3 regions of the Paenibacillus sp. EKM211P genome follow, and region 3 is predicted to be linked to each of the others. Evidence: riboswitches for the same ligand, from Rfam matches in the RefSeq annotation. Region 3 holds a riboswitch; each other region holds the start of a gene.

Region 1 (6,952 bases), on a different contig from region 3:
GCACCAGCCGTCTGTGCGTGCGTATTATCGAACAGCACCTTTTTGCCTTTTCCATCCGGCAGTGTAGTACCGGGTTGACCCGGGTTGCCAGGTTCAGGTTCGTCAGGTTCACCTGGTTCCCCCGGCTCGCTTCCACTCACCAGTTCCACAGCGCTTGGACTTTTTACTCCACCAAAATTATTGTAGGCACCAAGCGTACCTGTCACGCGAATTTTGCTGCCGACCAGTTCAGGATGACCTGTTAACCCAAATTGCCCTCTGTACGCAGATGTCAGCTGCACATCCAATAGATTAGACGTGCTACGTTCATTGGCCTGGTCGGCAATCAGTACGTTAAAATCATTCGCAAACGGAGCAGAAAAATTAGCTGTTTTCGATCCGGTAGCATGTCCGACGATGTAGCCTTCCACCGTCACTGTACCTCCACTGCCTTGGCGCTGAAGTGCTTCGTCTACTGTCAATGCTCCCTCTGCCTTGACCTGACCGAATGGAACGAGGATCCCAATCAACAGCGATACGATCGCTGCTAGATGCAGCACCCCTTTCAAGCGTGAACCTGTGAACCGCAAGCCTTTTACCATACGTCAATATCCCTCCTATAATTCCATAAATGTACTTGTCCTCTATCAGATTAGCTGTCAATCTTCTAATTCCTTCCTGATTTCATCCATAATTATGTAAATTTTAATCTTTTTTATCGGAAACTCGCCTGTTTATGTAAAAATTGAAACCTGCGATTGACACCGAGCACGGCATACATTACGCTAAGAAAGATATGTAGAACGGTATACGCGAATGAAGATGACGGGAGAGTCTGTCCAGGGGCTTACACGCTGGCGGCACCGAAGGAGCAAGACGTCAGCACCCGGCTGGCGGATAATCTCTCAGGTCCATGTATCGTCATCTGACGCAACTCTGGAGAGAGCGCAAGCCACCCAAGGGGTAAGGCGGTAAGTACACCGCACGAAACTCTCAGGTAACGAGGACAGAGATAAGGGAAACTTCCTTATCCTGTCCTTTTTTGCGCTCACATTGTACGTCAGCATTAGGAACCGTCATAGCTGCGCACAAACGCGGAAATACCATATACTATGGTACTAGAACATACAGGGGGCCACACCATGCGTTTCAAAGATGTATTTTCCATTATCGGTCCGGCCATGACCGGACCTTCCAGTTCACACACTGCAGGCGCGGTGCGGCTTGCACGCGTTGCCCGTCACTGGCTCGGGATGCAGCCGGACCGTGCCCGCATGACACTGTACGGCTCCTTCGCCGACACCTACAAAGGACACGGTACAGACCTAGCACTCATCGCAGGCCTGCTCAATTACGATACAGACGACCACCGAATTCCAGATGCCGAGCAATGGGCGGAGCAGGCTGGAATGGCCGTGGAGTTTGCCGTCAGCGGACTACCCGCGCCCCATCCAAATACCGTCCGTTTTGAACTGTGGAAGGGTGAGGATCAGCGCACACTGCTGGGCTCCTCCATCGGCGGCGGCAGCATCCATGTCCAGCAGCTCAACGAATTCCGAGTCAACCTGACCGGGGAGCTGGCTACGTTGGTGCTTCTTCACTCGGATAAGCCCGGCACATTAGGTGCGGTGACTTCAGCACTCGGCGCTGCCGACATTAACATTGCCTATATGCATGTGGATCGCAAAGGCCGAGATGGAGAAGCACTTACCGCCATCGAAACGGACAGTCCTCCTACGGCTGAACTGATCGCAAAACTACGATCCTTACCACATATGTACGAAATTAAAATGATTAATTTGAAAAAAGGAGCTGAATCTGATGCGATTTAGCCATCTGCATGAAATCAGCGCCATATGCGCGGAGGAATCCACCACGATTGGCCGCCTGATGATTCAAGAGCAGGTACAAGAGACGAATACAACGGAAGAAGAAATCTTCCGCCAAATGTCTGATTATTATGAAGTCATGAAGGAGGCCGTTCATCGTGGTCAGACACAAGACACCGTATCCCGCAGTGGATTAACGGGCGGTGATGGCAAGCGTCTGGCCGAGTATCTGCGGGCAGGGGAAACCTGCTCCGGCGACGCCTCTGCACTCGCCATGGCTTATGCGCTATCCGTGTCGGAGGTTAATGCATCCATGGGGCGTATTGTGGCTACGCCCACTGCTGGCTCTTGTGGAGTCATCCCCGGTGTGTTCATTAGTGCGCAGGAGCGATTCGGCTGGGATGATGAGCATATGGTGCACGGCTTGTTCGCAGCCGGAGCCATTGGCTACGTCATCGCCAACAATTCCTTCATTTCCGGCGCGGAGGGAGGCTGTCAGGCTGAGATTGGCTCAGCCATCGGGATGGCCGCTGGCGCGATGGTGGAGCTACGCGGTGGCACACCTGAGCAGGCCGTTCACGCCGTAGGCCTCGCTCTTAAGAACACGCTCGGCCTGATTTGCGACCCCGTCGCTGGACTCGTGGAGATTCCTTGCATCGTGCGCAACGGACTGGGAGCCGTGACTGCGCTTGCCGCGGCGGATATGGCTTTGGCGGGTGTGCGCAGCGCCATTCCGTCTGACGAAGTCATCGACGTGATGCTTGAAGTCGGCAGCGCGATGCCGTCGAAGCACCGCGAGACCGCCAAAGGCGGCTTGGCCCAGACACCCACTGGCAAGCGTTTGACCGAATCACTGACACGCAACACATCAACCAAGAAGAATAAATCGTAGCTTCTAAGCTTCAAAAAAGAAAAGAGCAAGCATATCGTCTCTAGACGTATGCTTGCTCTTTTTCTTTTCATTTTAACAGATTACTGAACGGTTACCTGTACCTTCGTCATTTTACCTGCATATTTCACTGTAATTACAGCTTTGCCCTTGCCCTGTGCCTTAATGTTGCCGTCTTTGACGGTCGCAACAATAATTCTGGACGAGGACCAGACAGCAGGTTTGGAAACATCCTTCTCCGACTCATCCTTATACGTGGCTGTAGCCGTAACCTTGGCCAGCTGCCCTGCCTTCAAAGTCAAGGCGACTTCGTCCGTTTGCAGGTATTTAAGCGTATCAACATCAACAGGTACGCTGATCACCTTACCGCCAAACTTCGCCTGAATGTTAGCCTTACCGTAGCTGACCGCGGTAACCTGACCCTTTTTGACGGTGGCTACCTTATAGTTGGACGTTTTCCATTCAGCTTGGGTTGTAACATCCTTTTCTTTGCCATCACTGGATTTAACTACAATCGCAATCGTTTTTTGATCCCCGGATTTTAGTGATAACGCAATGGCATCCGCTTCAATCTTTTGCGCTACGTCCACTTCTACCGTAAACGTAATGGTTTGCTTGCCATATGAAGCAGTGACCGTTGCCTTACCGCTTGCATTCGCTTTAATCAAACCTTCGCTAACTTCAACTACTTTTACATTACTAGTAGTCCAAGTGGCGTCCTTGGTTACGTCTGTTTTTGTGCCACCACTCTTAACGCCTGTTACTTTCAGCTGCTTTGTTTCCTGAGCACCAAGCGCAATCACGCGCGAGTCTGTTTCCAGACGGTCCACAAGGCCCACTTGTACGTTTATTGTCAGTTTTTTGCCGTTATAGGTCGCTGTAATAACCGCTTTACCGGCTGCTTTACCCGTAATCGTTCCTTTGGACACAGAAGCAATATCTTCCGCGCTTGAAGCCCACTCCGCATCCTGTGTCACGTCTTCCTTGCGTCCATCCGCATAAGTAGCCGTCAGAGTTGCAGTATAGTCCTCATTAATATCAATCGTTGCCGTTTTGGAAGACAAAGACAGATCACCAGGCACATTTACGGATACTGTAGCTGTAGCTGTTTTGCCGCCATAAGAAGCTGTGATCGTAGCCTCACCTGTTTTATAACCTGTGACTTCCCCCGCGCTGACAAAAGCGATATCTTCATTGCTGGATTTCCACTCTGCCTTACTTGTGATATCTTCTTCCGTACCTGTTACGTACGTTGCAGTCAGCTTGAGCTTTTTGGATTCCTTGGCGTTCAAGCTCAGCTTGTCCTCGCTCAAATCCAGAAATCTAGAGGTTTCGACATCTGTCTTGATCGAAACTGTCTTATCTCCATACTTAGCAGTCACTGTAGCTGAACCCGCTCCAATGGCCATAATCGTTCCTTTATTCACCGTTGCAACTTTTTCATCGCTTGATGCCCAAGTAGCTTTATCTGTGATATCCGTTACTGTTCCATCCGGGTAGACAGCAGATACCTGAATTTTTTTAGATTCATCCAAACGGAGAAAAATATTGGTTTCGCTGGCTTTCAGCTTATTCGTCTGATCTACATCCACCGCAATCGTAGCGGACATCGTGCCATATTTACCTGTGATCGTCGCCTTACCCGCGCTATAGCCGGTAATAGTGCCTTTCAGTACATCTGCCACAGCTGCATTGCTGGAGCTCCACTCAGCAGACTCTGTCACGTCCTGTACCGATCCATCCGGGAACGTTGCTGTCAATTTAACCTTCTCTGTATCCTTCAACAAAAGAGAAACCTCTGATGAACTGACATCGAGACGTTTAACCTGCTCTACCTGTACAGCAATCGTTACAGTCTGTTGACCATAAACAGCCTTAATATTAGCTGTACCTGCTCCCTGAGCAGTAACCAATCCGTTGACTACAGTCGCTACCTTTTGGTTATCCGAGGTCCAGGTCGCATCACCTGAAACCTGAGCTGTCGTATTATCACTATAAGTCGCTGTCAAATCAATCTGTCCTGTGCCGCTCGAACGTAAGTTCAGGCTTTGTACATTGGATGTCAGCGCCTTAACCTTTTTCGTAACATGTACCTGAACCGATTGTACCTTCTCTTTATAGGTCGCTACCACGGTCGCTTCCCCTTCAGCTTTGGCTGAAACCGTACCGTTATACACTGTAGCGATAGCTGTATTATCACTTTTCCAATCCGTGCTTACGGTTACATTCGAGGTCGTCCCATCGCTAAAAACAGCCGTAGCCGTCAGCGCAGCCGTATCTCCCTGCTGCAAAGTTACCTCGTTAGAGGAAAGGACAATCTTGGAAAGCACTGCATCTGCTGCAAATGCAAACCCTGCATATGATGTAAAACTTGAAATCAGGATGACCAACGCCAGAAATCCGGACCATCTATTCTTCAAAATCTAATTCCCTCCCATTTCAATGCTAAAAATTAAGGATTTCGCAAAATCCCTACACCTACGTTTTATGTCGTCATATGGAAAAGAATAGTTTAGACTTTAAAGAAAATTTGGTCCTTATTAACTAGAATCGGTATTACCGAAGATCAAATCGTTAAATATACCCTTACTTTTACAAACAGCTATAAGCTGCTGCACGTATTCTCAAATGGTGATACTCTTCCATATTGGGATCAAGCTGATGCATATAAACGACGGAGAACTGTTCGCTCGGATCTATAGAAACCCATGTGCCTGCCATTCCCGTCCAGCCAAATTCCCCTATCGAGCTGTTTGCATGACCAGCCGCTTTATCCATTAACGTACGCACGCCCAGTCCATAGCCATAACCTGTATGGTATGAATTGGTGAAATCCGATAGTTGGGCTGTACTCAGATGATTTGTGCGCATTAAATCAATGGTTTTTCTCCCCAATAGCCTCACACCGTCTACCATGCCGCCATTTGACAACATTTGTGAAAATGTCAGGTATTCTTTGACCGTCGAATATAAGCCTGCGCCTCCACCTTCATATATAGCATCTGGCTGATGATGTTCATCCAAGAAACCTTCAATTTTTTCAAGTTTTCCGGCGTCTGTCCGTTGATACATGGAGGCCATCCGCGATTCAATATCTCCACGATAACGGTAACCTGTATTGTTCATTCCAAGTGGATCAAAGATTTCATCCTTCAAAAATTGTCCTAATGATTTACCTGAAATGACTTCAATTAGACCTGCAACAAGATCATGTCCATATCCGTATAACCATCGTGTTCCCGGTTCAAATGCAAGCGGAACTTTAGAAAGCGCTTTAATTTCTGTACGCAGGTCATATTTTCCTTGCTTTTCCTTTAAAGCTGTAATGACCTTGTGCATAGCTTTTCCTGTTTCTGAAAACTCGGAAGCATAAGGAAGCCCCGCACTCATATTGAATATATGCTTAATTAAAATAGGGTTATCCGCCTTGTCAACGTAGGTGTATCCGTTAGGAGCAGTTTTGAATACATACGAATCGCGATACTCAGGTAAATATTCACACAAAGGCTCATTCAATAAAAATTGTCCGCGTTCGTACAGCATAAGGGCAGCCGCACATACAACAACCTTTGTCATGGAAAACAAGCGATACACGGTATCTTCAGTAATCGGTTTCCGAGTTTCCACATCAGCATATCCATGATATCCTTCATACAACACTTGGCCATTTTGTGCAATGGCACAACCACACCCTGCCGGTCCATTCGCTAAGAATTGTTGCAATAGCTGATCTACCTTGTCAAAACGAGACATTTTCATCCCTCCTATTTTCCTTCAAAAGAAACAAGCTTCCCCTCACGCTCTAATTCCTGTTCCAACAAGCTCAACCTGACTCCTTGTAAGCGCTTATTCCCTTGCATCTATTTTAACGGTAAACTTGGTAATTACAAAGATGATTTGTCATAATCAGATAGCTTTATACCAACAACTCTGCCACCGTCTCTTTCCAGCGATTGATCACCGATTCCGGCTCCTTGAGGCGAATTGTGACACCTGTCAAGATATCCGCATATTGAGCCGAATCTTCTCTAGCTGCGAAAACCCGTGCCGCAAATCGCTCACGCACATGCTTGGCTTCACGCAAAGCGGACAGATGTTCCAGCGACAACCGCACATAATGCGCCTGCCCGCCGGTGAAGATCGCAAGCGTCGCCTTCCCCGTACGGATTATGTTGCCAGTCGTGGTCGTACCGGGCCACAGTGCCAGACGTAAATTTTCCTCGTCCAGCGCTACAATCTCACCCACGCTAATCAT
Region 2 (6,952 bases), on a different contig from region 3:
GGGATTGTGTATTATTTTGTAATATTAATAGGAACATCGTTTAACTTGCTCATACATTACGGTTTATTTTCTTTTATGAAACATAATTTATTCTTTATAATGTCAATCATCAGTATTCTTGGAATGAACGTGATTAATGTCTTTCTAACGGACAAGTTGATAGAAAAGTCAAACCTCTCATGCTTTTTTCAAAAGCAAATGCTGATGCAAGAAAAACGTTATAAAGAAACAATTCGATCTCTTAGTGATATCAAACGAAGTATTCATGATTTCAAAAAACAGTTAATTTTTGTCCGTGCTTGTTTACAAGAACAGAGGACGGAAGAGGGTGTTAATCACATCAACCAAACTCTAAAAAATATAGACTCACCAAAACTTCATATAACAACAGGACATCTCGTTATTGATGCTTTAGTAAATCATACTTTCAGCATCGCTAATAAAAGTGGGATAGCTTTCTTCCATCAAATCCATATTAACCCGGCAAATATTAGTATTGGAAGTCATGATCTATGTATTGTCTTAGGTAATGTTTTCGATAATGCTATTGAAGCTGTAATGCAGCTTCCTAGAAAGAAAGAGCATTCAATTCATTTGGAAATTTTCACCGATAATATTGCCCTATGGATTTATGTTCGCAATTCAAAAAGTAATTATCTCAATACAGCATTCTCAACCAAAACATACAATCCCCCTTTAAAAAAACATGGGTATGGATTACTTAACATCCAGCAAGTGATAAAGAAATATGGTGGTTATTTAAATACAACTATTACGGATTCGCATTTTCAAATTACGATTATGCTCCCATGTAATAACTCTTAGGTTTGTAAACGTTATGGATTAAGAGATATTCAGAATAAATAAAATGTCGGTAATCACCAGTCTTATAACCTAAAAAAAGGAGTACCCTCAAGCCTGTGATGGCTGAGGATACTCCCTTTTAGTATTTATGAATTTACCGTTTGTCCCTTTTCTTCTACTTGGATAGCCGCCCCTACATTGGCACCAGCAAGAATACCCTTGTTCTTATTAGGATACAAAGAATTCATATAAGTCCGGGTTTCTGCAACAACAATTCCCGACAAGCCGAGCAGTGCAATCAGGTTCGGAAAAGCCATCATGGCGTTAAAAATATCTGCCAGCAGCCAGATGGCATCGAGCTTGATGAACGCGCCTCCGGCAACCAGTACGATGAACAGATAACGGTATGGTTTAATCCACTTGACCCCAAGCAAATATTCAACACAGCGTTCCCCGTAGTAGTTCCAGCCAAGTATCGTTGTGAACGCAAATAAAATAAGGCTAATCGTCACGAGCTCTGCTCCAGCCGGAAAGGCACTGGAAAACGCATGCTGAGTCATCAGACCTCCATCATCATTTCCACTCCATATTCCCGTAACCAGCAATGTAAATCCTGTCAAATTACAAATAATCATCGTATCGATAAAAACGCCCGTCATGGATATTAGCCCTTGTTCTGCGGGCCATTTCGTCTTAGCTGCTGCTGCTGCGATTGGCGCACTTCCCAAACCAGCTTCATTTGCAAAGATCCCTCTGGCAACTCCGCTTCGCATCGCCAGCATAATCGTGGCTCCGGCAAATCCACCCGTCGCAGATGTTGTCGAGAAAGCCCCTTGTAATACTAGTGCGATCGCATGAGGAAGCTCTCCTGCAAACTTAATGAGTACGATTAAACAAACCACGATATAGAGCCCCGACATGAATGGAACAATCTTTGTGGATACCTTGGCGATACTTTTGAGTCCTCCAATCGTAACAACAGCCGTCAACACGGAAATAATGATTGCTGTAACTACTGTTGGCACGCCAAAGCTACTTTCCGTAGAAGAAACGATAGCCTTTACTTGCGGAAAAGTACCGATTCCAAATAGTGCTACAAGAATACCAGAAAAGGCAAACAACATCGCCAGCGGCTTGAAACGGCGGCCAAGCCCATTTTCAATATAATACATCGGTCCACCCGAAAATTGTCCGTTCCGGTCTTTAACACGGTATTTAACGGATAATAGCCCTTCCGCATATTTGGTTGCCATCCCGAAAAAAGCTGCAACCAGCATCCAGAATAATGAACCGGGCCCACCCAGTTTGATCGCTGTTGCGACACCGACGATACTTCCCGTACCTACAGTAGCTGCAAGTGCCGTACTCAATGCTCCAAAGCTACTGACATCCCCGCTGCCTTCGTCCGGCGCTTTACCAATTAGCTTGAGCGCTAAGGGCAATCGAATAATCTGAAGCATCTTCAGACGGATCGTTAGCCACAACCCAGTGCCCATGACGAGAATTAGAAGCGGCGCTCCCCACATCCAACTGTCAATCGTTTCTAACACATGTACCAAATTCATTTCAACCCGCTCCTTCAGCATAGTAGAAAACAAAAAAGAGTCAAATCTGTTGATTCGACTCTTGGAGAGGTTAAAGGCACGAAAAAATACAACCATCTTGTGCAGGATTTCACCTCTAAAAGCTTATAAAAAGCCTAGGGCTATCCCTGTCACAGGTTATTCGCGTCTCTGTCCTTTTGCCTGAGAGTTTAAGCAGATGTGATCTGCGGTGCACCTTCGGCGCCCAATTAAGGGTCTCTCCAGAGTTCTGTCCGTTTACGGTCCCTGCTCGTTGCTGTAAATCAGCCTAAGCACCTGAGAGTTTTGCCCCTTCGGTTGGAACTTTCATTCCATCTCCCGCAAACATCAACCAGACATATGAAATTTTTATTCATTATACAGAAAAATTTCAGCTTATTACAAGTGAAAAATTTGTGAAGCCCTCTGAAAGAATCAATAGAGTGTCTATACAAAAAGCGGGTACAGCAGATTGCATCCTGAGGATTTTCTCTGCTGTACCCGCCAAAACGATATGGAATTACAATTCTTCACCGTTGGTTGCTATCACATTTTTATACCAGTTAAATGAGTCCTTTTTGGAGCGTTGAAGCGTTCCGTTACCGTCATCATCCAGATCAACGTAAATAAATCCGTAGCGCTTGGACATTTCGGACGTAGACATGCTCACAAGGTCGATAGGTCCCCAACTGGTGTAACCAATCAGATCAACACCGTCAGCAATCGCTTCCTTCATTTGGGCAATATGCTGACGCAAGTAATCAATGCGATACGTGTCATGCACAGAGCCGTCTTCTTCTACCTTATCATACGCACCCAGGCCATTTTCCACGATGAACAGTGGCTTTTGATAGCGATCATAAAACGTATTCAGTGTAACACGCAGGCCGATCGGATCGATCTGCCATCCCCAGTCGGAAGACTGCAGATACGGATTTTTCACACCGCCTATCAGGTTCCCTGCTGCCTTTTCGCCTTCTGGCCCTGCCGATACGGTCAAGGTCATATAGTAACTAAATGAGATAAAATCGACCGTGTTATTTTTCAAAATTTCGGCATCGCCGGATTCTGTCTGGATCACAATATTATTTTCTTCAAAATAGCGGTTCATATAGTTGGGATATTCCCCACGAGCATGCACATCCGTAAAGAACAGGTTCATTTGATTTTCATGCTGTGCTTTCAGGATATCTTCTGGGTTACACGTATGTGGGTAGCTTTCAATGCGGGCCAGCATACAGCCGATCTGAGCGCCCGGAATGATCTCATGTCCCCGTTTGGTCGCCAATGCACTTGCTACAAATTGATGGTGCAATGCTTGATATATCGCTTGTTGCTTGTTTTCTACACGGTCAATAACCACACCGCCGCCTGTAAACGGGCTCATAGTCATGACATTAATTTCGTTAAAGGTCAGCCAGTATTTTACTTTATCCTTATAGCGTGTAAATACCGTTTCGGCATATTTTACGTAATGATCCACGACTTCGCGTCCCAACCAGCCATTATACTTCTGTGTCAGACCTAGCGGTGTTTCATAATGCGACAGTGTTACCAAAGGCTCAATACCATACTTGCGCAGCTCATCGAATACATTGTCGTAGAATTGCAATCCCGCTTCATTCGGCTCGGCATCATATCCATTCGGGAAAATCCGCGACCAGTGGATGGACATCCGGAATACTTTAAAGCCCATTTCTGCAAACAAGGCAATATCTTCTTTGTAGTGGTGGTAAAAGTCCACACCTTCACGCTTTGGAAAACGGACGTTTACCTTCCCTGCCAAGATGTCCTCCAGTCGTTCGGACGAAATTTCTATAGCATGATCGTTCTTACGTTCTGATTTAGGTACATAGGCTATCATGTCTGCGCTGGATAGACCTTTTCCATCTACGTCAAAAGCACCTTCCAATTGGTTGGCTGCAGTTGCCCCGCCCCAGAGGAAGTTTTTCGGGAATCCTTTTAGCGTCTTCGTCATGGTATGAAAACCTCTTTCCTTAATTTAATGTTTTCACTTTAGTCAGTAACCCGTCAGGTGCTGCAATGCGAATCCATAACTAACGGTAACCGTTCTCCTTTGAAATGCATCGACAGATGCTTTAAAATAGACGTAATGCCCTCATAAAGCATCCTAATTGTTGTAACGCGTTTCATGTCAAGTATTTTTTTCTTAGGTGAGGAGAAGCATCATGTCGAATCTTGATCAAATTGCAAAACTGGCGGGCTTTTCCAAAGCTACGGTATCCAGAGTGTTAAATCAGTCCCCCCATGTAAGCCAAGAAACCAGAGCTAAAATTTTAAAAATAATGCAGGAATTGGATTATGTTCCTAATCGGAATGCGATCTCTCTATCCAAGGGTCAGACGCTTCAGATTGGTATCATCACTTCAACTATCAATGAAATTGTGCTGGCATTTCTGGACAGCTTTGTGGAAATCGCAGGCCAATATGAATTCCAAACCATTATTTATACTTCGGGAGAAGACAAAAAGAAAGAGCTTCAAGCTTTCGAGGATTTAAAAAGAAAAAGAGTCGATGCGCTGGTCATCATTTCCTGCGTGAATGACACTGATTTTTTGAGTACCTATTGTAAATATGGACCGATCGTGGCATGGCAACGTATGGAGCATACCGATATTCGCTCCGTCGCTATGGATCAATATGAAGGATACATGTTAGCATTAAAACATTTGATACAAAAAGGCTATACACGTATAGCCAATGCTTTTGGTCGTCCGAGCAGCATCAATACTCACAGCAGACAACGAGCCTATGAGCAGATCATGAGTGAACACAATCTGCCGGTGCTGCCACACTGGAACTATTCTTCTATTTATAACATTCGTGATGGCGAACAGGTCGTGCGCAATTTGTTACAGCATCGTGAGGAATTTCCGGAGGCTATCTTGTGTGCTAACGATTATGTAGCAGTGGGCATTCTCTGCGAAGCGCGCAGACAATTGCTGAGGGTACCGGAAGATCTGGCGATTGTTGGGTTTGATAACACGGAGCTGGCGCACACCATGGGGATTACAACGGTTCAAAATCCCATTATGGCTCAGGCGGAAAATGCTTTTTTCATGCTTTCCCCTCAGCTGATTGGACGCCAAATGGAGCTTCATTCGCTAGAATACAGCCTCATAGAGCGTACGACTACTTAAGGGCACAATTGACTTGCAAATTAGGCAAATGGGCCTTGATATGAAATATTTTTTGTCGAAAGAGAATAAAATATGTTGAAATCGCTTTTTTTTGTGCTACAATAGCACTATATCGAAGGATTGTGACCGGTGATGCGGGCAATGCCTGAGTTCAATTGAGTGCTATTGCTAACAATAGTGTTGAATTGTGCTTGGGCATTTTTTATTGGTAAAGGATGGGAGGGGGAACTTCAATGATTATTGAGAAGGTGCTCAATAACAACGTCCTGTTGACTAAAAACGATAAAGGCAAAGAGGTCATTGTCATGGGAAGAGGTATTTCCTTCAAAAAGGTGGCTGGGGACCAAGTCGATGATCATAAAATAGATAAGATTTTCATGTTAAATGAAAACGAGTTCACGGCCAGACTAACTGAGCTGCTAAACGATATTCCTGTGTCTCATCTGGAGGTCGTGAATGAAATCGTGACCCATGCAGCCGAAGTGCTGGATACGGAGTTAAGTGATAACATTTATTTAACATTGACCGACCATATTCATTTTGCCATACAGCGGGAAGAAAAAGGATTGGCACTCAAAAACGCGATGCTGTATGAAATTAAACGCTTTTACAAAAAAGAATTTGCAGTTGGGCTGGATGCTCTACAAAAAATTGAAAATACGCTCGGTGTAAAATTGGGCGAAGACGAAGCGGGATTTATCGCATTGCATATGGTGAATGCGCGGATCGACGGTAACGAAATGAAGGCTACACTAAAAATGACTGAGATTGTCCAACACATATTGAATATTATTACGTATCATTACGGGATTGTGCTGGATGAGTCTTCTTTTAGCTATTCGAGATTTTTGACCCATTTGCAATATTTTGCAATGCGAGTGATTCGCAAAGAGGTCATTCACAGTGGTGAAGAATTTTTGTACAACCAGGTAAAGCAAACATATACCGAAGCTTTTGCTTGTGCCCAAAAAATTAATGAATATCTGGAAAAAACTTATGATCAATATTTAAGCAAGGATGAATATGTATATCTAACGATTCACATTCATCGGGTAACTGAGCGTAATAACATATCAGGCTAAAAACTTCATATCCTCATCGTTCATGGATTGTGACTGGTAAGGCAGGCAAAACCTAAACTGATGGTGAAATCAACGTTCCCTCATAGAAGGAGTGCGCAGTTTTCACCACGAGTTTAGGTTTTTCTTGTTTACAAGGTTAAAAAAGATGCACGCCGGCGCATCTCAGCAACAAATGTAAACGGTAAATCCTATCAGTAGCAAGAATAACACTTAAGGAGTTCTGAACATGAGTGATAAAGAGCTATCCAAAAAAATAGTGACTCTCGTTGGCGGCGAAGAGAATGTCAATTCGGTATTCCATTGCGCTACACGCTTGAGATTTAAATTAAAAGATCGCACAAAA
Region 3 (6,952 bases):
CCTACAACAATATCCGCGCCCTGCTTACCGGGCGCCTCCAGCAAGCCAAGTGCCAGCGGGTTGGCACTGACGACCATTAGCCCCTTGTGTGCATGGATGAGGTCAGCCATCGGCTTCAGATTTTCCACGGCTCCAAAAAAGTTGGGGCTTTGGATCAAGACAGCCGCCGTCTGTTCCGATACGGCCGCGGCAAGCGCATCGACATCCGTTACGCCGTCCGAACAGCCGATCTCCACAATGTCCAAGTCCAATCCGCGCGCATAGGCTGCCAATACCTGGCGTGCCTCTGGATGGACAGACCTTGATACGATAAGCTGTTTACGGCGCGTGGCTGCGGCGGCCAGTGAGCCAGCTTCCGCCAGAGCTGTCGCTCCATCGTACATACTGGCATTAGCTACTGCCATGCCTGTCAATTCGCAAATATACGACTGGAATTCAAAAATGGCTTGCAGCTCGCCCTGGCTTACTTCCGGCTGATAGGGGGTGTAGGCTGTGTAAAATTCGGAACGTGAGGTGATGTGCTGAATGACGGACGGAATATGATGATCATAAATACCTGCACCAAGAAAGCTGGCATGTGTATCTGTATTGGCATTGTGCCCGGCCAGCTCGGCCATGTGGCGAGTTAGGGCTCTTTCGTCGAGCCGAGAGGAAAGAGGGAGTTCCCCTTGGTATCGAATTGCCTCTGGAATGTCACTGAATAAATCATCAATGGATGATACGCCCACCACACGCAGCATTTCGGTTTGATCTTGTTCGGTCATGGGGAGATAGCGATGCTGCTTCATAAGTCCTGGCTCCTTTCGAAAAGCAAAATTTAGATAGTAAATTAGCTAATACATAATCGTAGTTGGAAAATCCAGAATTTCGTATCTGACATGATCGCTTTTTTAGAGTGAAGAGGATTAAGATCAGCGTGACCGTTTATAAAAGGGGGCTGGGACCACTTCCGCACGCAGGCGTTTACCTCGAATTTCGACCTCTAACGGTGTAGATAGGGTGCTAAAACGACTGTCCACCAGGGCTAGCCCCAAATTACGCTTCAAGGTGGGCGATTGAGTCCCCGTTGTGACCTCACCAATGTGTTGGCCTTCCGCGAAGACTGGATAATGAGCGCGCGGGATACCGCGGTCAATCATTTCCAGCCCGATCAACTTGCGAGGAATTCCTTGTTCTTTCTGGTGTTGCAGTGCTTCTCTGCCGATAAAATCTCCTTTATTCAACTTGACGAAGAAACCTAAACCAGCCTCAAGCGGTGAAATGGTGGCAGATAACTCTTGTCCGTACAGCGGCAGCCGTGCCTCAAACCGCAGTGTATCGCGAGCACCAAGCCCAGCGGGAATTAGCCCATACGATTCACCGCAACGAAGCAAACCATTCCACACGGCGGGTGCTTCCTCAGCAGGTATATAAAATTCAAAACCGTCTTCCCCGGTATATCCGGTTCGGGAGACGAGTGCTTTTGCTCCGAACAATTGCACATTCTCATGGAATCGGAAAGATGCCAGATTCGTAATATCTGCATCTGTCACGGCTGCGGCAATATGTGCTGCTTCCGGTCCTTGTAATGCCAGCAATGCGATCGCATCAGACACATTCTCCAGATGAACCGATGCAGGTACGTGGCGCATGAGCCAATCCCAATCTTTGTCGATGTTGGAGGCATTCACAACGAGCATGTAGCGCTCTGGTCCTTTGCAGTATACAAGCAAGTCATCCACTACGCCTCCATCGGGGTAACACAGGAGTGAATATTGTGCCTGGCCCGGTTCCAACTGGCTGACATCATTCGTGGTTACCCATTGCAAAAAAGCCTCGGCTTCTTTGCCCTCAACCAAAAACTCGCCCATGTGCGAGACATCGAATAAACCCGCGCGTTGCCGGACGGCCTCATGCTCTTTTTGGATGCCGCTAAACTGAACGGGAAGCTCCCACCCGCCAAAGTCAATACAACGAACCCCGGGCTGCGTCCCGTAGGACGGAAATAATGGTGTTCTTCGCAAATTAGACATTTTTTCACTCCTATCCAGTGTAATCGGCTAAACAAAAAAGACAGGCTGAAAGAAACGTATAGACGGCAGTCCATACTCTTCTTTCAGCTCTGTCCTTGATACCAGAAAGTTACCCCGGTGTGAACCAGGTTTCCCCTTGGGTGATCCGCTCTAATCGCGAATGCTCTCCAGAGATGCGTCCGGCAGAGGTCCTTTTGCCTGAGAGATTCACCTGCAATGCAAGTTTACTCCTTCGGCGCTACCTTTTGGATCAACGGTAGGTTACCCGGTTTTGCAGGTAACAACTTGATCCGAGTTCGCGTGCACAACTGTCTCAGAAACGACAACAGCTATGCGAATCTTTTGGGTAGTCTCTCCCTCCGCGTTCATCCGCGTTTGCAGTTGTCGGGGTATTTCCAAAAGCATTTGCTATAACCCATTAATACGCAAATTCATTCAAAATGTCAATAAAAATGTCATATAAAACAATCCAAAAAACATTTAATGTATAAATAAGGATATGTAAGCGTTTGTTACAAGTTATCATTTTTTAATATTCTATGCTATATGAGATAACATGAAGTATTTTTGTTAGTATTATTGACATGAGTGTTCATGTTGTCATAATCTTAACCTGTCTAATACAGGTGATTAAAAGCATTTTATTCATGTGGAAGTGAGGCGAAAGCAGGATGAGTGAAGTGAAACGGGAACTTTGGTATACAGACGAACATGAGTGGGTTCAGCGCACAGCAGACGGGACGTTGCGGATCGGCATTACAGACTTTGCACAGCATCAACTGGGTGATATTGTTTTTGTGGAATTACCTGGGGCGGGAGCAACGATTGAACAGGGGGCAGAGATTGGTACAATTGAATCGGTGAAGACCGTATCCGACCTTTTTGCTCCGGTGGCGGGAACCGTATTGAAAGTAAATGAAGCTCTGGAAAGCACACCTGAGCTGGTGAATGAATCTCCCTATGAAAAGGGTTGGATGATTGAAGTAGAGATGGGCAATGATGTCGAGGAGGCTCTGAGCAAGCTGCTGTCTGCGGATCAGTACGAGCAGTTGATTTCGGATGAACAATAATGAGCAATATAAGATGGAATATTAGCGCTTTATTCTAAATTTTTATATGGATATTGAATTGAATAAAAGCATCGTTAGTCCGCTCGTTTTGTGTATAAAATAGTCGCTATGATCTGACATGGCGGCTATTTTTTTGTTGTCTTTTAGAAGACGTTATTACGTCGATTTATTAGATTTAGAGGTGAGCTCCTCTATATAAGGTGCAGATTTACAGCACTGTTTTTTCGACTAATTTCTATTGTTATCGGTCATATTAAGAAGAATTATGCAGGTATAATACGTTGTCCGTTATTTTAAATTTAAATGTTGTCATCAACGTTCATGACGAAAGTACGTTTTCATTTCGTTGATGAAGATAGCGCTGTCATTTAGTATGAATTTTAAGAAAAGGTAGTGATGCTATTTACTCACAAGGAGGATATGAATATGAGCACAGTGGACACAAAGTCCAGTCCAAACGGTGGCGCTCGTGTCGCCGTACAACGTTTTGGCCGTTTTCTCAGCGGTATGGTGATGCCGAATATGGGAGCCTTTATTGCGTGGGGATTAATTACAGCACTCTTTATTCCGACCGGGTGGTTCCCGAACGAGGGTTTTGCACAACTGGTTGATCCGATGAAAAATTATTTGCTGCCGCTGCTGATCGGTTACACAGGAGGCACGATGATTCACGGACAGCGTGGAGGTGTGATCGGTGCCATTATGACGATGGGTGTCATTGTGGGGGCCGATATCCCGATGTTCCTGGGCGCAATGGTAGCTGGCCCGCTGGCTGCATGGATCTTGAAGAAGTTCGATAAGGCCATTGAAGGCAAAGTCAAATCAGGTTTTGAAATGCTGGTCAATAATTTCTCGGCCGGGATTATCGGTGCCATTCTAGCACTGCTCGCTCATGTGGGGATTGGCCCGGTCGTTCAAACCATCAGCCAAGTATTGTCGGCAGGGGTACAGTTTCTCGTAAATGCAGGGCTCTTGCCGCTTGTCAATCTCATTATTGAGCCCGGAAAAGTATTATTTCTCAACAACGCACTGAATCACGGAGTATTGAGTCCGATTGCGCTAGAGGAAGCTGCAAGAACAGGAAAATCCGTTTTGTTCATGCTTGAATCCAATCCTGGGCCGGGGCTCGGCATTTTGCTGGCCTATTGCCTGTTCGGTAAAGGCTCTGCGAAGTCGTCTGCTCCTGGTGCAGTTATCATTCATTTTTTCGGCGGGATTCATGAAATTTATTTCCCTTACATTTTGATGAAGCCGATTCTAATTCTTGCTGCTATAGCAGGGGGCGTTGTGGGAACCTTCTGTTTTATGTTGACAGGTGCCGGACTGGTTGCTGCTCCTTCACCAGGCAGTATCATCGCTTATTTCCTGATGACACCAAAAGGTGGATATTTGCCGATGCTGAGCGGTGTGGTCGCTGCTGCGGTCGTATCCTTTGCTGTGGCCGCAGTATTGCTCAAGACAGGTAAGCAGAAGGAAGAGGGGCTGGAGGAAGCTGCATCCCGCCTGAAAGATATGAAAAATCAAAGCAAAGGTGCAAGTGCTAACGCCAATGTAGCGGAAAGTAACCACGCATCTGCTCGTACTGTCGAGGGTGCAACAGATCGGCTGTTCAAGGATAAATCCGAAGTAAACAAAATTGTCTTTTCCTGTGATGCAGGTATGGGCTCAAGCGCCATGGGAGCCTCGATTTTACGCAAGAAAATGAAACAGGCGGGCGTGGACGTTACGGTAACAAATACGGCAATCAGTGAAATTCCACAGGATGCGGACATTGTCATTACGCAAAAAACGTTGACAGACCGGGCTAAAACGGTAGCCCCGAATGCTGAGCACATTTCCATTGACAATTTTCTGAAAAGCCCTGAATACGAAGCGCTGGTTGACCGTCTGAAATCCGACTCTTAATCCCTATAAAGTCAGCCGTCTGTGTACAGTTTGTATTTCCTGTTGAAAGGGAATAGAGCTTGGGAAGGAACGGTATGCGCTTATGAATATTACGAAACGACAATCTGACATCGTGGAGTATCTTTTGGAGCAGCCCCATGAGGTTACAGCCGGGGAAATTGCCGAGAAGATCAATGTCAGCACAAGGACGGTCCATCGGGAACTTGGCGCAGTCGAGTGTTGGTTGGCGGCTCATGAGGTAAAGCTGGAGAAAAAATCAGGAATCGGTATCTATGTGGATGCCGACCCGACTCAGCTTGCAAGTCTGCGGGAGCAGTTGCTGTATACGAAGTCAGACGATTACTCGGCTGAGGAGAGAAAGATTGTAGTGCTGTGCATGCTGCTGGATACACAGGAGCCAATCAAGTTACTGGCGCTGGCATCGGATTTGAAAGTCACAGTAACTACGGTCAGTCATGATCTGGACGAATTACGAGGCTGGATTGCAGATCGAGGGCTCGTGCTAGTGCGCAGACGGGGATACGGTGTCGAGATTACAGGACGGGAGATAGACAAAAGACGGGCGATTTCTGAGCTGGCTCTCGAATATTTGGATGAATCGGCTCTGTTTTCCGGTCGTGAGGAGCTTCGTCCGGTGACACGTGTCACTGAAAAGTTGCTGGAGATGATTGGCAGGGAGAACTTGCTAACCGTGGAGAACGCCCTCTGGCAGCCTCATGATCAATGGCTGAAAAACATGGTGGAAAGCAAATATATGGAGTTGCTGATTCAAATTTGCGTGTCACTGGCACGTCTACGACTCGGGTACGTTGTAGATCATCGTGCCTCCCTCCCGTATTCGAAGACAGATTCGGAGGAGAATATCATGCTGCGCACAGCTATGGTAGAACGCATATGCGCAGAGTTGTCGGCGGCGCTGGCTATTGACTTTCCAGACCAGGAACGAAGTTATTTCAGGTTGCTGTTCCGTGATGCTGAGGATCATTCCACCCGCTTGCTGCCACTGGATGATCTTGTACTGCTGGAGTCGGTTCATGAGTTGATTCGTCGTGTGGAGGCAGAGACTGGCACACCATTGGCAGAGGACCGCGTTCTGCGTGAAGGGCTGATTGCCCATATGACTCCAGTATTCAAACGTTTGAGGGAAGGGAGGTCCATCCGCAACCCCCTCCTTCAGCAAATCCGCAAGGATTACGGCAGTTTATTCGATTTGGTCAAAAAGGCTGCGGCGGATATGACAGAAATGGAAGTACCAGATGAAGAGATCGGATTTCTGGTCATGCATTTTGGCGCTTCGCTGGAGCGGCTGAGACAGTTGCAACGGGAGGTGCGGGCGATCGTAGTCTGCACGAGCGGGATTGGATCTTCCAGACTTCTGGCAACCAGACTGGCCAAGGAGCTGCCACAGATCAAAATCGTGGATAGGGCCTCATGGTACGAGGCGACGCGAATTCCCAAGGAGGATTATGATCTGATCATTTCGACAGTGGAGCTGCCGCTTGAACCGGATCGATATCTCAAAATCAGTCCGCTGCTGACGCAAGAGGAGAGTGACCGTCTGCGTCATTTTATCCAGCATATTACACTCAATCAACTCAATAACCATCCTCAGGAACAGGCTGTTCAGCCCGGCCAGGGCATGGAGTGGCTTACCGGTCTACGGAAAAGCCTTGAGGAGATTGTACACATTGTACAGCAATTTCAAGTATACCCGCTGGAAAATCAAGGGATGGATATGTCAGCCACTATAGAGGCTATCTGCATGTTGGAGGCAGTGCGGGGAAATGTCACAGAGCCTTCTGTTGTTGCTGAACAACTTGTAGAAAGAGAGCGTCAAGGGAGTCAGGTGATTTCTGATACCTCCGTTGCTTTGATTCATACGCGCAGTCCCTATGTTCGCCAGCCTTCGCTGACCTTGTATAGGCTGGCCGAGCCGCTGCTGGCGGATGTAGATGAGCAGGTAGA

What was found. Region 3 has a riboswitch for glycine ahead of gcvT (glycine cleavage system aminomethyltransferase GcvT). Riboswitches for the same ligand answer to the same signal wherever they lie in the genome.
Region 1: it holds a riboswitch for glycine, as region 3 does, so the genes downstream of both, sdaAB (L-serine ammonia-lyase, iron-sulfur-dependent subunit beta) here and gcvT (glycine cleavage system aminomethyltransferase GcvT) in region 3, are expected to answer to the same signal.
Region 2: it holds a riboswitch for glycine, as region 3 does, so the genes downstream of both, G9G57_RS23495 (alanine/glycine:cation symporter family protein) here and gcvT (glycine cleavage system aminomethyltransferase GcvT) in region 3, are expected to answer to the same signal.

What each region holds. Positions count from the first base shown of each region.
Region 1 is NZ_JAAMNS010000021.1:77,526-84,477, forward strand. It holds gene G9G57_RS23085 (DUF6359 domain-containing protein) at 1-581, opposite strand, end outside; glycine riboswitch at 796-910, shown strand; gene sdaAB (L-serine ammonia-lyase, iron-sulfur-dependent subunit beta) at 1,122-1,811, shown strand; gene sdaAA (L-serine ammonia-lyase, iron-sulfur-dependent, subunit alpha) at 1,801-2,700, shown strand; gene G9G57_RS23100 (Ig-like domain-containing protein) at 2,781-5,117, opposite strand; gene G9G57_RS23105 (serine hydrolase domain-containing protein) at 5,290-6,450, opposite strand; gene G9G57_RS23110 (hypothetical protein) at 6,614-6,952, opposite strand, start outside.
Region 2 is NZ_JAAMNS010000022.1:75,367-82,318, forward strand. It holds gene G9G57_RS26100 (sensor histidine kinase) at 205-825, shown strand; gene G9G57_RS23495 (alanine/glycine:cation symporter family protein) at 951-2,369, opposite strand; glycine riboswitch at 2,528-2,622, opposite strand; glycine riboswitch at 2,634-2,718, opposite strand; gene G9G57_RS23500 (glycoside hydrolase family 1 protein) at 2,887-4,344, opposite strand; gene G9G57_RS23505 (LacI family DNA-binding transcriptional regulator) at 4,556-5,527, shown strand; gene licT (BglG family transcription antiterminator LicT) at 5,761-6,609, shown strand; gene G9G57_RS23515 (beta-glucoside-specific PTS transporter subunit IIABC) at 6,836-6,952, shown strand, end outside.
Region 3 is NZ_JAAMNS010000002.1:572,992-579,943, reverse strand. It holds gene gcvPA (aminomethyl-transferring glycine dehydrogenase subunit GcvPA) at 1-788, opposite strand, end outside; gene gcvT (glycine cleavage system aminomethyltransferase GcvT) at 912-2,012, opposite strand; glycine riboswitch at 2,092-2,188, opposite strand; glycine riboswitch at 2,202-2,275, opposite strand; gene gcvH (glycine cleavage system protein GcvH) at 2,684-3,082, shown strand; gene G9G57_RS05550 (PTS mannitol transporter subunit IICB) at 3,509-4,987, shown strand; gene G9G57_RS05545 (BglG family transcription antiterminator) at 5,070-6,952, shown strand, end outside.